Regions from separate parts of the Acidovorax sp. LjRoot74 genome, predicted to be linked through region 1. Evidence: predicted binding sites of a transcription regulator. Region 1 holds the regulator's gene; the other holds the start of a gene.
The links. Region 1 encodes sigma-54, which starts transcription at its own class of promoters, with help from an activator protein. Its sites were predicted from a motif close to TGGCANGNAANCTGCTTT; they were not measured.
Positions count from the first base shown of each region.

Region 1 (7,228 bases):
GGAGGAAAAGTTGGAGTTGGTTCATGTCGATGGGGAGGATACGCGCTCGGGCACGGCGGGGAAACCGGGCTCACCCGCGCGGGCCAGCAGCAGCTGGCGGATGGATTCAGGGATAGCCGCCACCTTGCGGTCGGCCTTGCCGATGAAGACGATGCCGATCTTGCCGCGTGCCACTTCGCGGCCTGAGGCCTTTTCGGTCATGCAGAACACCAGGTCGAAACCGTAGCGGTTGAAGTCCGCAGGCGCCATCTCCACGCGCATGGTCTCGCCATGGAAACCTTCGGACTTGTACTGCGCCACGATGTCGCCCACCACGATGGACAGGCCGCCCACATCCGCCTCGGGGTAGCCCAGCGACTGGAAGAAGCGCACGCGTGCTTCAGACACCAGCGTGAGCAGCTGCGCATTGTCCAGGTGCCCGCCCTGGTTCACGTGGCTGATGTAGATCTGCAGCTCGGTGGCAAAGCCGAAGTGCGGGGGGAGGTTGAAGACGATGCGGGCCATGGGGCGGACAGGGGTAGGAAAAACAGGAGGCAGAGAGCGGGAGCGCGTGCAGGAATGTCACGCGGCGAGGGTTGCTGGGGCTTGCGTAACAACCGGCCGAGGGGCGGCATGCACGCCCAGGAACCACGGATCGCGCCGCAAGGGTGTGTGCAGCACAGGGGTACTGCAGATGAGGTGTGCCCCTTGTCTCTTATGCTCTCGGGCAGCGGATTTTACTGGAGCCCCCTATGCGCCCTTTCCATCGGACCCTGCTGACCGTGCTGGTGCTGGCCGCCGTGCCTTTGGCAGCAGGCGCCCAGACGCTCTACAAATCGGTGGGCACGGACGGCCGCGTTGTCTACAGCGACAAGCCCCCGGTGACAGGCGCCGTGGAAAAGACCATGAAGCTAGAGAACCTGCCGGTGAGTGTGGTGCCGGGCGCATCGCCCGCACCCAGCCCAGCGCCCCCAGACACCACACAGACCGCACAAACCACAGCCCCCAGGGGCGATGTCGTGCTCTACATGGCCACCTGGTGCGGCTACTGCAAGGCGGCGAAGGCCTACCTGGCGGGCAAGGGCATCGCGTACCGGGAGCTGGACATCGACACGCCTTCGGGCAAGGCGGCGTTCAAACAACTGGGTGCCCGGGGCGTGCCCGTTTTGCTGACCAACGGGCAGAAGATCGCGGGATTCACGCCGCAGGCGTATGACGCGGTGTTCGTGGCGCGCAAGTAATCGGACACCATCCCGCCACCTTCAGCGCGCCCAGGCAACACGCACGCCCCTCAAAGCAGCAGCGCTACAGCGCCTTGCGCAGATTCGCTGGCGCGATCTTGAGCGCCTCGCGGTACTTGGCCACGGTGCGGCGTGCGCATTCGATGCCCTGCTCCTTGAGCATCTCGGCGATCTGGCTGTCGGACAGCGGCTTGGTAGGGCTTTCGGCCGACACGAACTGCTTGATGAGCGCGCGCACGGCGGTGCTCGATGCGTTACCGCCGGTTTCGGTGCCCAGGCCCGAGCCGAAAAAATACTTCAGCTCGTAGGTGCCAATCGGCGTGGCCATGTACTTGGCAGTGGTCACGCGGCTGATGGTGGACTCGTGCAGGCCCAGCTCGTCGGCGATGTCGCGCAGCACCAGGGGACGCATGGCGAGTTCGCCATGGGTGAAGAAGTTCTTCTGCCGCTCGACGATGGCGCGCGAGACTCGTAGGATGGTGTCAAAACGCTGCTGGATGTTCTTGATGAACCAGCGCGCCTCCTGCAGACGCTGCTGCATCCCCTGGTGGCCTTCGCCGCCCTTGTGGCCGCGCAGCGCACCGGCGTAGATGTCGTGCACGCGCAGGCGCGGCATCACATCGGGATTGAGTTGCACGATGAAGTTGTGCTGGCCATCCCGCCCGTTGGCGCGCCCGGCCTTGCGCACGATGACGTCGGGGATGACGATGTTGCGTTCCACATCCGCAAAACGGCGGCCGGGGCGAGGCTCCAGGCGGGCGATGAGCGCCATGGCGGCGCGGGTGCGCTCCTCGCCATCACCACAGGCCTGGGTGAGGCGGCGCACATCGCGGCGGGCCAGCATCTCCAGCGGCTGCTGGCAGATGCGCAGCGCCGTCTGCACGGTGTCAGGGTCGGCCTCTTCGTCGGCATCCAGCGCCTTGAGCTGCAGCGTGAGGCATTCCGCCAGGTCGCGCGCGCCCACGCCCGTGGGTTCCAGGCTTTGCAGCAGGCGCTGGGCCACCGTAAAGCGGTGCACCAGTTCCTCGATCTGCTCCAGGTCCTCGGGGCCTGCCAAGGCGGCGGCGAGTTCTTCGAGCGGCTCTTCGAGGTAGCCATCGTCGTTCAGCGATTCGATCAGGAACCGCAGCGCGGCGCAGTCCACCTCGGACAGGCGCAGCGACAGCGCCTGGCGGTGCAGGAAGGCGGTGAGCGATTCGTGCGAACGGGCCAGCTCGGTGGCGTCGGCCTCGTCGCCTTCGGCACCGTTGTGGGTGCGTGCCGGGGCATCGCCGCCCCACTCGGCATCGTTGGGCGCCATCTCCACGGTGCCGTCGCCGCTCCAGTCGGGTTCGTCGGCGCCAGCGCCCAGCGTTTCAGCATCATTTTGGGGCTCTGCGCCTGCTGCGCTTGCGCTGGATGCTCCTGAAAATATAGCATCGTCTGCACTGTAGTCATCGGCCTGGGCGGGGGTATCGGCAGCTTCCAGGCCAAACTCCTCGCGCGGGGCTTCGTCGGCATTGCGTTCGAGGAACGGGTTTTCGTCGAGCATCTGCTCGACTTCCTGCGAGAGTTCGAGCGTGGACAACTGCAGCAGCCGGATGGACTGCTGGAGCTGGGGGGTCAGTGCGAGGTGCTGCGAGACGCGCAGCGACAGTCCAGGCTTCATCACATCCTGAAGTGTTCGCCCAGGTACACCCGGCGCACTTCGGCGTTGTCCACGATCTCGGACGGCGTGCCCTGCGCCAGCACACGGCCGTCGCTGATGATGAAAGCGTGGTCGCAGATGCCGAGCGTCTCGCGCACGTTGTGGTCGGTGATGAGCACGCCAATACCGCGCGCCTTCAGGAAGCCGATGATGCGCTGGATCTCGATCACGGCGATGGGGTCAATGCCCGCAAAGGGCTCGTCCAGCAGGATGAAACGCGGCTGGGTGGCCAGGGCGCGGGCGATCTCCACCCGGCGGCGCTCGCCCCCCGACAGCGCCATGGCAGGCGAGGCGCGCAGATGCTGCACGCGCAGCTCTTCCAGCAGAGCCGTGAGGCGCTCTTCGATGGCGTCGCGCGAGAGCGGCTGGCCGTCGTCGCCACGCTGCAGTTCGAGCACGGCGCGCACGTTTTCTTCGACCGTGAGCTTGCGAAAAATCGAGGCCTCCTGCGGCAGGTACGACAGCCCCAGGCGCGAGCGGCGGTGGATGGGCATGTGGGCCACCGAATGGCCGTCGATGCGGATGTCGCCCGCATCGCTGCGCACCAGGCCGACGATCATGTAGAACGACGTGGTCTTGCCCGCGCCATTGGGCCCGAGCAACCCCACCACCTCGCCTTTTTGCACCACCAGCGACACATCCTTGACGACCTTGCGGCTGCCATAGGACTTGGCCAGGTTCTGCACCTCCAGGCGGCTGCCGGCCTGGGTGTCAGGGCCGGGATGAACGGGCACCGCGCTCACTTGGAGCCGCCACCAAGGTTGCTGCTGGGGCGCAGCACGGGTGCCGCGCCCGGTGTGGAGGGTGCGGGCGCCGCAGCGCCTGCGGGCGGGTCCTTGGGCGCCAGCACCGCACGCACGCGGTTGCCGGGGGCTGGGGCATCGCCCGCCGCATTGGTGGCGGGAGCGCGCTGGCCGTCCACGGTGAACACGTCGGTGAGGTTGTTGTAGACGATCACAGCGCCAGTGATCTCGTCGCTGAGCGCTGCGCCCCGGTAGCGGCGCAGCTCGGCGCGGGTGATGAAGCGCACGTTGTCGGCCTTGCCGTCGTATTCGATGACCTCGCTCTCGCCCTCGATGTATTCATCGGGCGCGCCAGGCAAGGTGTCGCGCTTCTGGCGGAAGAAGGCGCGTTTGCCCGCCTCGGCCGTGACCACGCCGAACTGGTAACCATCGGCGTCCTGGCGCACATCCAGCCGCGCACCGCGCAGCACGATGGTGCCCTTGGTCATGACCACGCGCCCCGAGAACACGCTGGTCTGCTTGAGTTCATCGTGGCGCAAAGCGTCGGCCTCGATGTTCATGGGCTTGGCGCGGTCGGCTTTTTCAGCATGGGCCACGCCGTGAAGGCAGGCCAGGGCCGCGAGCAGGAGGGTCGGAAGGAGGCGGTGGTTCATAGGGCACGAATCTTGCAGTTCATTGTAGCCATCCCCACACGCCCTCCATGAAAAAAGCCCGCATCAGCGGGCTTTCTTCGCAGGGTATCCAGGGCCTTTGGCGCGTTGCAACCAGCGCCCAGGTCGGCCTGGGGCTTACTTTTGCTTGACCAGCGCTTCCACCACCTGCAGCACGTTCTGCATGTTGCCTGCCATGGTGCCGTCGGTGTAGAACTTGCCCGCCACGCCCATCGAGGGCACGCCTTCCACGCCATAGGCGTCCTGCAGCTGCGAAGCGCGGCGGACCTGGTTGGACACGGTGAACGAGGTGTAGACCTCCTTGAACTTGGCGGCATCCACACCCTGTTGAACCACCCAGGCAAAAATCTCGTCGTCCTTGGCGAGCTTGGCCTTTTCTACATGGATCGCGCGGAACACCTTGGCGTGCAGCGCTTCGAGCTTGCCCATGCCTTCCAGGGTGTAGAAAAGCTTTTGCTGGGGCACAAAGCTGGCGTTGAAGGCCACGGGCACGCGGCGGATGAACAGGTCCTTGGGAGCGGCCTTGACCCAGGCGTCCAGCGTGGGTTCAAAAGCATTGCAGTGGGGGCAGCTGTACCAGAAGAACTCGATCACATCGACCTTGCCAGCAGGAGCATCGGGTGCCACGGGCTTGTCCAGCCGCTTGTAGTCCTTGCCCTCCTTGAACTGGCGGGCCTGGGCCAGCGCAGGGGTGGCGACGGGCAGCGTCAGGGCGGAAGCGGCAACTGCCGAAGCAGCGGACAAAGAAAACTCACGGCGTTTCATGGCAAAGACTCTCCTAGTTCAGGTCTGGGGGATGGGAGCCGGGCCCCCGCAAAAAGTTCACGCAGCGTCAGCGCTGCACACGCACCAGGGCAGACTCCAGCCCCGCGCCGTCGAGTTTTTCCTTGAGCTGCTCGGCATCGTCCCGTTTGGTGAACGGGCCCACGCGCACACGGAAGACCGCGCGGCCGTTTTGTTCGCGCTCGCTCACACGGGCCTCCCAGCCCATCATGGCCAGCTTTGCGCGCTGGGCATCGGCGTCGGCCTGGGTGCGGAAAGCCCCGGCCTGCACGAAGTAGTCAAACGGGTCCACGTTACCCTTGGCAGCCGCCTTGGCCACGGCCAGATCGCCCAGCGGGTCGGCACCCGGCTTGGTTTCGGCCTTGGCGGCCTCGGGTTTGCTGGCGGCGGGCTTGGGGGCAGATGCCGCAGCGCGCACCTCGGGCGCTGGCGCAGCGGCCGAAGCGGGTGCAGACGCGGCAGCCGCCACGGGCGGCGTTGCGGGCCGGGCCGGGTTCTTGCCGTACAGCGGCGAGTTCGGGTCCCAGTTCTTGTTCTTCTGCGACTCGGCGGCGTCCATGTCTGCCGTGCGCCCGCCGCCCTTGTTCAGAAAAGGCACCGGCACCTTGGTCACATACACGGCCACCGCCAGCGCGGCGCCCAGGCCCACGATGACGCCGACGATAAAGCCGATGATGGTCCCGCCCGTCTGTTGCTTTTTCATATTGGTAGTAACTGCTTACATTCTGGCTGGAGCCGACACGCCCAGCACGGCCAGCCCATTGTGCAATACCTGCGCGGTGGCGGCGACCAGCGCCAGGCGGGCCTTCTTCACCGCTTCGTCGTCCACCAAGATGCGCTCGGCATCGTAATAGCTGTGGTAGCTGGCGGCCAGGTCGCGCAGATAGAAGGTCACGTCGTGTGGCGCCTCGCCGTCGGCGGCGGCCGTGAGCATCTCGGGGTACTTGGCCAATTGCAGCATCAGGGCCTGGGCCTGGGGGCCTTCCAGCGCCGACAGGTCCACATCCTTGAGCGACGCTACATCACCCCCACCCGCCTCTTGCCAGGCCCGCAGCACCGACTGGATGCGCGCATGCGCGTACTGCACGTAGTACACCGGGTTGTCGTTGTTCTGCGCCACGGCCAGGTCCACGTCGAAGGTGTATTCGGTGTCGGGCTTGCGGCTCAGGAGGAAAAAGCGCACCGCGTCCTTGCTGGTCCACTCGATCAAATCGCGCAGCGTGACGTAGCTGCCCGCGCGCTTGCTGATCTTGACTTCTTCGCCACCCTTGACCACACGCACCATGGTGTGCAGCACGTAGTCGGGGTAGCCCTGCGGGATGCCCACATCAGCCGCCAGCAGGCCCGCGCGCACGCGGGCGATGGTGCCGTGGTGGTCCGTGCCCTGGATGTTGACGACCTTGGTGAAGCCGCGCTCCCACTTGGCGATGTGGTACGCCACGTCGGGCACGAAGTAGGTGAAGCTGCCGTCCTGCTTGCGCATGACGCGGTCCTTGTCGTCGCCGTAGTCGGTGCTCTTGAGCCACAGCGCGCCGTCCTGCTCATAGGTCTTGCCGTTGGCCACCAGCTTGTTCACCGTGGCCTCGACGCGGCCGCTGGTGTACAGGCTGGACTCCAGGTAGTACTCGTCGAACTGGAGGTTGAACGCCTGCAGGTCCTTGTCCTGCTCGTTGCGCAGGTAGGCCACGGCAAACTGGCGGATGTTGTCGTAGTCCTCGACATCGCCATTGGCCGTGAACTCGCGGTCGTCGGCCTTCACGGTGGCCTTGGCCTTGAAGGCCTCGGCAATGTCGGCGATGTAGTCGCCGTTGTAAAAGTTCTTGGCCAGCGGGTTGTCGCTGTCGGTGGGCCAGCAGTCGTCACCGGGCTTGAAGCCCTTGGCGCGCAGCTGCGTGCTCTTGGTCAGGGTGTCGATCTGCACACCCGCGTCGTTGTAATAGAACTCGCGGTGCACCTTCCAGCCCTGGGTGCTGAACAGGTTGCAGATGGCGTCGCCCAGCGCGGCCTGGCGGCCATGGCCCACGTGCAGCGGGCCCGTGGGGTTGGCCGAGACGAATTCGACCAGCACCTTGGCGCCGCGGTCGGCCTGGTAGCCGAAGCGCTCGCCCGCGCCCAGCACTTCGC
Region 1 covers NZ_CAXUTI020000001.1:5,199,849-5,207,076, forward strand. The annotation lists gene ACSQ3O_RS24720 (THUMP domain-containing class I SAM-dependent RNA methyltransferase) at 1-25, opposite strand, end outside; gene ACSQ3O_RS24725 (acyl-CoA thioesterase) at 22-504, opposite strand; gene ACSQ3O_RS24730 (glutaredoxin domain-containing protein) at 732-1,220, shown strand; gene ACSQ3O_RS24735 (RNA polymerase factor sigma-54) at 1,285-2,868, opposite strand; gene lptB (LPS export ABC transporter ATP-binding protein) at 2,868-3,650, opposite strand; gene lptA (lipopolysaccharide transport periplasmic protein LptA) at 3,647-4,303, opposite strand; gene ACSQ3O_RS24750 (thiol:disulfide interchange protein DsbA/DsbL) at 4,439-5,086, opposite strand; gene ACSQ3O_RS24755 (SPOR domain-containing protein) at 5,154-5,807, opposite strand; gene argS (arginine--tRNA ligase) at 5,823-7,228, opposite strand, start outside.

Region 2 (7,228 bases), 3.5 Mb from region 1:
TTGACGATGCCGCCGACAACAGCCACCGAGGAAACTTCATCAAATGGGTGGACACATTAGTTGCGGGCGGAAACACGCCAACCCATCGCATGCAAGGCGTTGCAGGTGAATATCTGAAAACCACAGGAATCAACAACCCATATAATTTTGATCCTGGCACTACCGAAGCTCCCGTCCATGCATGCCGTCGTTCGTACAACATTTTGATGACCGATGGCGGCTGGAATAATAACCCAGCCAATACGATTAATAATGACGACGGAACTAACCATACCTTCCCAGACGGGACATCCTACGACATAACCGCACCTGAAACTCGAATATACCGGGATGATTGGGGCACCAATGCTGTATCCACATTGTCTGATATGGCCTTTTACTACTGGAGAAATGACCTCCAATCGGGGATCAACAATCAAGTTGTCCCACTAATTAAAAAATCGGGCTCCGAAACATTTGCAGATGGGGCGACCACGGTAACTATTCCACAGTACTGGAACCCAAAAAATAATCCTGCCAACTGGCAGCACATGGTAACCTATACGATTGGATATAACGGCGCTGCAGCATGGCCCAATATAGGCACCAATCCAATTTTCAACACTGCTCAAGGCATGTATGGAGGAGATTTCTCGCGCGCAATCGTTGGCACCCGACTCTGGCGCGACCCATTGACAACCAATGAAAGTGGCCGCCAGGAAGAGCTTTGGCATACTGCTATCAATAGCAGAGGCAAGTTTTACCCCGCGCAGACATCTCAAGATTTGGTCAATGCCTTTAAAGACATTGTTGGAACCATTATTGCTGACTCCACAAGACCTATTACAGGGTTTTCAAGCTCGTCTAGCTCTATCAGCAACTTGGGCTCCACCGCCTTCTTTTCAACCTATGAGGCAGATGGCTGGATTGGTGGCATCGGATCAAAAACGGTTGCTGCTGCTACTGGTGCACTTTCGGATAATTCGGCCTGGGGAGTAACTTCGACCCTCCCAGTGCGAGGAAAAACCACAGGAGACAAGCTGGATGAACTGTCAGCGAGTGATATATCCTCAAGACTCATCTTTACCTATAATGACGCAACGGCGGCTGGCGCGACCTTTATCTGGTCCAATATAAGCCCAGCCCAGCAAATTCTGCTGAATACAGTCGATACTGTGACCGATACGTCGGGAGAGGATCGACTGAACTATATTCGCGGAGATAGAACCAAGGAGGGGACAACCACAACAGCCCCTTTCCGCGTCCGTAGGTCCAGACAAGGCGACATCGCGAACTCTACACTATGGTATGTGAGTCGCCCAAATAACGGCCTGACTGCTGATGGGTATCGGACTTTTGCAAACGCCCAACGCTATCGTATGCCCATGATTTACGTCGGCGGAAATGATGGCATGTTGCATGGCTTTTCTGCTGCAGATGGCACAGAGAAGATTGCATATGTTCCCCAGGGAATTATCAAAAATCTCTCTCAATTAACCAAACAAAACTACAGCCATCGCTATTTTGTTGACGGATCACCTTTTACGGGCGATGTAAATACGGGAACCAGCGCACTTCCGTCTTGGAAAACAATGCTGGTTGGAACACTAGGAGCAGGCGGCAAAGGCTATTATATTCTCGACGTTACAAGCCCTGGATACACGGGTGGAACAGAGACTTCTAATTTTCTGGCCGCCAATGCATCTTCGCTCGTCGTAATGGATAAAACCGACGGGGCTGATGCTGATATCGGCCATATTTTCGGAGACCCTGTAACATCAGAAAACAATTCACAAATCGCTACGCAAATCACGCGCATGAACAATGGGCGCTGGGCGGTAATTCTCGGCAATGGATATAATAGCGGCAGCGAAGATCCTGTTCTTTTGATTCAATATCTTGATGGTGACAAATCCATCAAAAAGATCAATGCGGCGAGCACTGGCACAGAATCCTCCGCGAATGGCCTTTCCACTCCACGCATGCTGGATGTCAATGGTGACGGCACAGTAGATTTTGTGTATGCAGGTGACTTGCGTGGAAATATTTGGAAGTTCGACGTCTCTAATGCAGATGCTAGCAATTGGAAAGTGGCATTTTCTGCTGCTGGATGTACTGCGTGTACGCCCTTCTATACCGCTGTAGAAAAAGCAAACACCGCGAATCGCCAGCCAATTTCTTCTGCACCTAACCTCCGGCCGAATACAACCGTGGGTGGCATGATGGTCGTTTTTGGAACGGGGAGAAACGTGACTGAAGGCGATCGTACCGATGTGACTGTACAAACGCTGTATTCGATACTGGACAACACACGCTACAAGCTGGATACGGTCGCAGGGCCCAACCTTGGTAAGGTGGTCATAGATACGGCCGTTGTTACGCCTGCTGCCATAGGGACTAATGGACGGGATACCAAGCTAGCGGAGCGCGTTTTCAGTGCACCAGTCATTGCTGGTCAAGGGGTGAATAGCAATGCAAGCTTTTGGCGCATGCCAGCCAGCCAGACAACATTGACTTACTCTGTTGCTGGAACCCAAAAGGGTTGGTATTTCGAATTGCCCATTACAGGTGAGAGAGTTTTGAATATGCCCACCTTCTATGACGGTAGTGACGTCATTGATCTCTTGAGCATTGTTCCAGCATCTGGTGGTAACACTTCTGGAGAAACCTGCCAGCCAAGCTCTACCCCTGCACGTGGCTACCGGACCTTTCTAGGTGTTGAGTATGGTTTAAAACCGACACAACAAATCTTGGACGCGAATGGTGATGGCCTCTATCAGGCGGCCGCTGCACAGGACAATGACACTAATCGCACCACTACATCCCCAAAGGGTATCTCCTTTAAAGGAAAGGGAATTGTTGTTTCCATCGGTGGCGGTGGCGGTGGTGGCGGCGGCGGCGGTGGCCCTGGCAATGACCCTGGTGATAAGGAAAAAAATCAACTCGCGAAGCCAGCCTCGACTATCAATTGGCGACAATTACAGTAACTCTGAAGAATCGAAATGGATTGCAAATGAATCACCCGCACCGAGGCTTCACTCTGATTGAGGTCATGATCGTGGTCGCCATCGTGGCCATCCTTACCGCCTTGGCATTTCCGAGCTACACGGAATACATTCGGCGTGGGCATCGCGCTGAAGCGCGTGCGGCATTGCTTCAAGCGTCCCAATGGATGGAACGTGCCGCGACGGCGACGGGCACTTATCCCCTGACGGCGTCGTTTCCAACGACACTCACTACGATCAAGTCTGGTCGGTACACCATTGCAGTGGCATCGCCGCCAGCGAGCGCTGCGTCAGGTACCGCTTACACACTGACTGCAACTCCTGCTGGCGGACAACTAGGTGACAAATGCGGCAATTACACCTTGACCCATACCGGGGTTCGAGGAGCAGCATCGGGTGCATTGCCTTTGATGACAGAGTGCTGGAACAAGTGATAGAGATCGATCTGCCGCCACTGGTTGCCCATGCATTAGCATCCGCCCATGCACCGCACTGACGAGTTGACGACCATGATGAACAAAGCGCTTGGGCTAGCCGCCCAGGCGCTTTTTGTTTCCAACCCCAATCCGCGTGTCGGCTGTGTGCTGGTGGCGCCAGACGGGCGGGAAATAGGCAGTGGTCACACCCAGCGGGCCGGAGGACCTCATGCGGAGGTTATGGCGCTGCGATCTGCGCAAGAAGCGGGGCACGGCACCCAAGGCGCGACTGCCTACGTGACCTTGGAACCCTGCGCGCACCAGGGGCGTACAGGGCCGTGCTGCGACGCCTTGGTGGCGGCCGGGATTGGCAAAGTGGTGGCGTCCCTCACCGACCCGAACCCCTTGGTCGCCGGGCAGGGATTTGCCCGGTTGCGTGCGGCAGGGGTGAAGGTGGAGGTCGGCCCTGGGGCGGCTGAATCACGCGAACTCAATATTGGGTTTTTCAGTCGGATGGTGCGGGGTACGCCCTGGGTGCGCCTGAAAGCTGCGGCTTCGCTCGATGGCACCACCGCGCTCTCCAACGGAGCCAGCCAGTGGATCACGTCGCCCTCTGCCCGTGCCGATGGCCATGCCTGGCGCGCGCGCGCCTGTGCAGTGCTCACAGGCATTGGCACCGTGCTGGACGACAACCCCCGCCTGGATGTGCGCGAGGTGTCCACCCCGCGCCAACCCCATGTGGTGGTGGTGGACAGCCAGTTGCAGACCCCACCGGACGCCCGCCTGTTCATGGAGGGCCGCGCCACCTACATCTACGCAGCCATCCAGGATGATGAAAAGAAAGCCGCCCTGGAGGCACGTGGTGCCACCGTGATCTGCTTGCCCACCGCGCAGGGCAAAGTGGATTTGCCTGCAATGCTGCGCGACCTGGCCTCTCGTGGGGTGAATGAGCTGCACGTCGAAGCCGGCCACAAGCTCAATGGTTCGCTGGTGCGCGAGGGGCTGGTGGATGAGATGCTGGTGTATCTGGCACCCATGCTGCTGGGCTCTGGGTTCGGACTGGCCCAGCTGGGGCCTTTCGAAGTGCTGTCGCAGGGGCTGCAGCTTAACTTCAGGTCGGTGGAAGCACTGGGACCGGACCTGCGCATCGTGGCCCGGGTGCCTGGGCGCGAAGCTTTTTGACGCAGCAGGCATCCCCTGTCTTTCACTGCGTCAAGGTTTTGCACCGCGCGACCAGCGCCCGCCCCGGTGGAATCGCAACCCGGCAGGCGCCCACCTCCATAGGCCGCATGCCGCCACAGCTTGGGTTCAGCAGGCCCCAGTAGCAACCACTCTTCTCAATACTCTTTCTGCTACACGCGCGGCCATAGGCCTATTCAGAGGACTCCAGGCATCAAGCCCTCTCCAGCGGCGCCGGACGAGCGCTTACGGGGAAATGTTTCGCGAACCAGGCAGGGGGCAATGAGTCCAGAGCAGATTGGGACGGGCTGCGGGGAGTCCCAGGGCATGCTCAGCAGTTGGCCCCCCAAGAGCATTGAAATGCCGCAGGCCGCCAGCGCCCGCAGACGCCACCATCGCAGTGATGCGCGGTGATCTGCAAGAAAGCTCCCCAAGCACCTCGGTGGATTGACCACAGCCCCTGGTCCAACGAACCGTGCCCGCAGGGCACCCCGCCACCCATTGCCACGCCGCCCCATCTCAGTGCAGATACTCGCACCAATATCTGGCACGACTTTTGCATCAATCTGGTGCAAATCTGCTGCAGACACTCAAAATGCACCAGAGTCGATCAATCACTAGCGCGAGGACGTTATGGAAGCACTCAAACAGGGCACGGATGCTCTGTTCATTCTGCTCGGGGCGATCATGGTGTTGGCCATGCACGCCGGTTTTGCCTTTCTGGAGCTGGGCACGGTCCGCAAGAAGAACCAGGTGAATGCGCTGGTGAAGATCCTGGTGGACTTCTCGGTGTCCACCGTCGTCTACTTTGTGGTGGGGTACAGCGTGGCCTACGGCACGCATTTCTTCATGGGGGCAGAAGCGCTGGCGCAGCAAAGCGGCTACGCGCTGGTCAAGTTCTTCTTCCTGCTCACGTTTGCGGCCGCCATTCCGGCCATCGTGTCCGGGGGGATTGCCGAGCGGGCCAAGTTCTGGCCCCAGCTCATGGCCACGGCGGTCATTGTGGGTTTTGTGTATCCCTTCTTTGAGGGCATTGCCTGGAACCAGCATTTCGGCGTGCAGGCCTGGATCAAGGCCGTCACGGGCGAAGAGTTTCATGACTTTGCGGGCTCGGTGGTGGTGCATGCCATGGGCGGCTGGATTGCCCTGCCCGCCGTGATCCTGCTGGGCTCGCGCGCCAACCGCTACCGCAAGGATGGCGCGATCTCGGCCCACCCACCTTCCAACATCCCCTTCCTGGCGCTGGGCGCCTGGGTGCTCGTGGTGGGCTGGTTTGGCTTCAACGTGATGAGCGCCCAGACCCTGGACAAAATCTCCGGCCTGGTAGCGGTCAACTCGCTCATGGCCATGGTGGGCGGAACGCTGGCAGCGCTGGTGCTGGGCAAAAACGACCCGGGCTTTGTGCACAACGGCCCGCTGGCCGGGCTGGTGGCCGTGTGTGCAGGCTCGGACCTGATGCATCCCCTGGGGGCGCTGGTGGTGGGCGCTGTGGCGGGCGCCATCTTTGTGCTGATGTTCACCCTTACCCAGAACAAATGGAAGATTGACGACGTTCTGGGCGTCTGGCCTCTGCATGGCCTGTGTGGCACCTGGGGCGGGCTGGCGGCGGGGATCTTCGGCAGCAAGGCGCTGGGGGGCTTGGGCGGCGTCAGCCTGTCGGCACAGCTGATCGGCACGGGCCTGGGGGTGGTCTGGGCTCTGCTGGGGGGCTTCATCGTCTATGGCCTGCTCAAACACACAGTCGGCCTGCGCCTCACGCAGGAAGAAGAGTTCGACGGCGCCGACCTGTCCATCCACAAGATCAGTGCCACACCCGACCGCGAAGTGAGCTGGTAAGCCGCCAGCGCAGGGCCGGACGTGAGAGGCCTGGGATTGGTGCATCCGTAGGGCAGTAGGGCAAATTGGGGGCCGCGTCCGACAGGCGCGGGCCTGATGGCGGGATACACCTTGGAGCAACGCCCCTGCGGCTCCAAGGTCACAATCCCCCATCCTCTCATCCCACCATGGCCCCGTTGCTGCCCTTCCCTCTCTTCCTGACACCCCTTGCCCGCCATACCCAACGGAGCCTGGTCCTGCTGGCCACTGTGGCCCTCATGGGCTGCGCGGGTCTGCCCAAGGATGTGGAGCGGCCTGTGTCCACCGCACTGCAAAACCCCAGCGACACCACACTGGGCCAATGGGTAGAGGCCCGCCGCATGGCCCAGAAGGCCCGCCATCCCTCGGGCTTTGTATTGCTCAGCGGCCCCCAGGCGGCCTACAGCAGCCGCCTGGCCCTGGTGGATGCCGCCCAGAAAACGCTGGACCTGCAGTACTACGCCATCCACGCCGACGCGAGCAGCGAGCGCCTGCTGCTCAGCGTGGCAGCCGCCGCCCGGCGCGGTGTGCGCGTGCGGCTGCTGCTGGACGACTTTCACAGCACCGGGCGTGATGCGCTGGTGATGCGGCTGGCCTTTGTGCCCAATGTCGAGATGCGAATGTTCAACCCGCTCACAGGCGCGCGCGGGTCGCCCGTGGGCCGCATGTTCAGCCTGCTGGGTGATTTTTCGCGGGTGCAGCAGCGCATGCACAACAAGCTCTTCATCGCTGACAACGCACTCGGCGTAACGGGCGGGCGCAACCTGGGGGATGCCTACTTTGGCAATTCCGAAT
Region 2 covers NZ_CAXUTI020000001.1:1,663,490-1,670,717, reverse strand. The annotation lists gene ACSQ3O_RS07670 (pilus assembly protein) at 1-2,966, shown strand, start outside; gene ACSQ3O_RS07665 (type IV pilin protein) at 2,993-3,418, shown strand; gene ribD (bifunctional diaminohydroxyphosphoribosylaminopyrimidine deaminase/5-amino-6-(5-phosphoribosylamino)uracil reductase RibD) at 3,467-4,582, shown strand; gene ACSQ3O_RS07655 (ammonium transporter) at 5,213-6,415, shown strand; gene ACSQ3O_RS07650 (phospholipase D-like domain-containing protein) at 6,583-7,228, shown strand, end outside.
Region 2: ACSQ3O_RS07655 (ammonium transporter) is a predicted target of sigma-54. The motif match lies at 5,125-5,142, and genes of this name have one in related genera.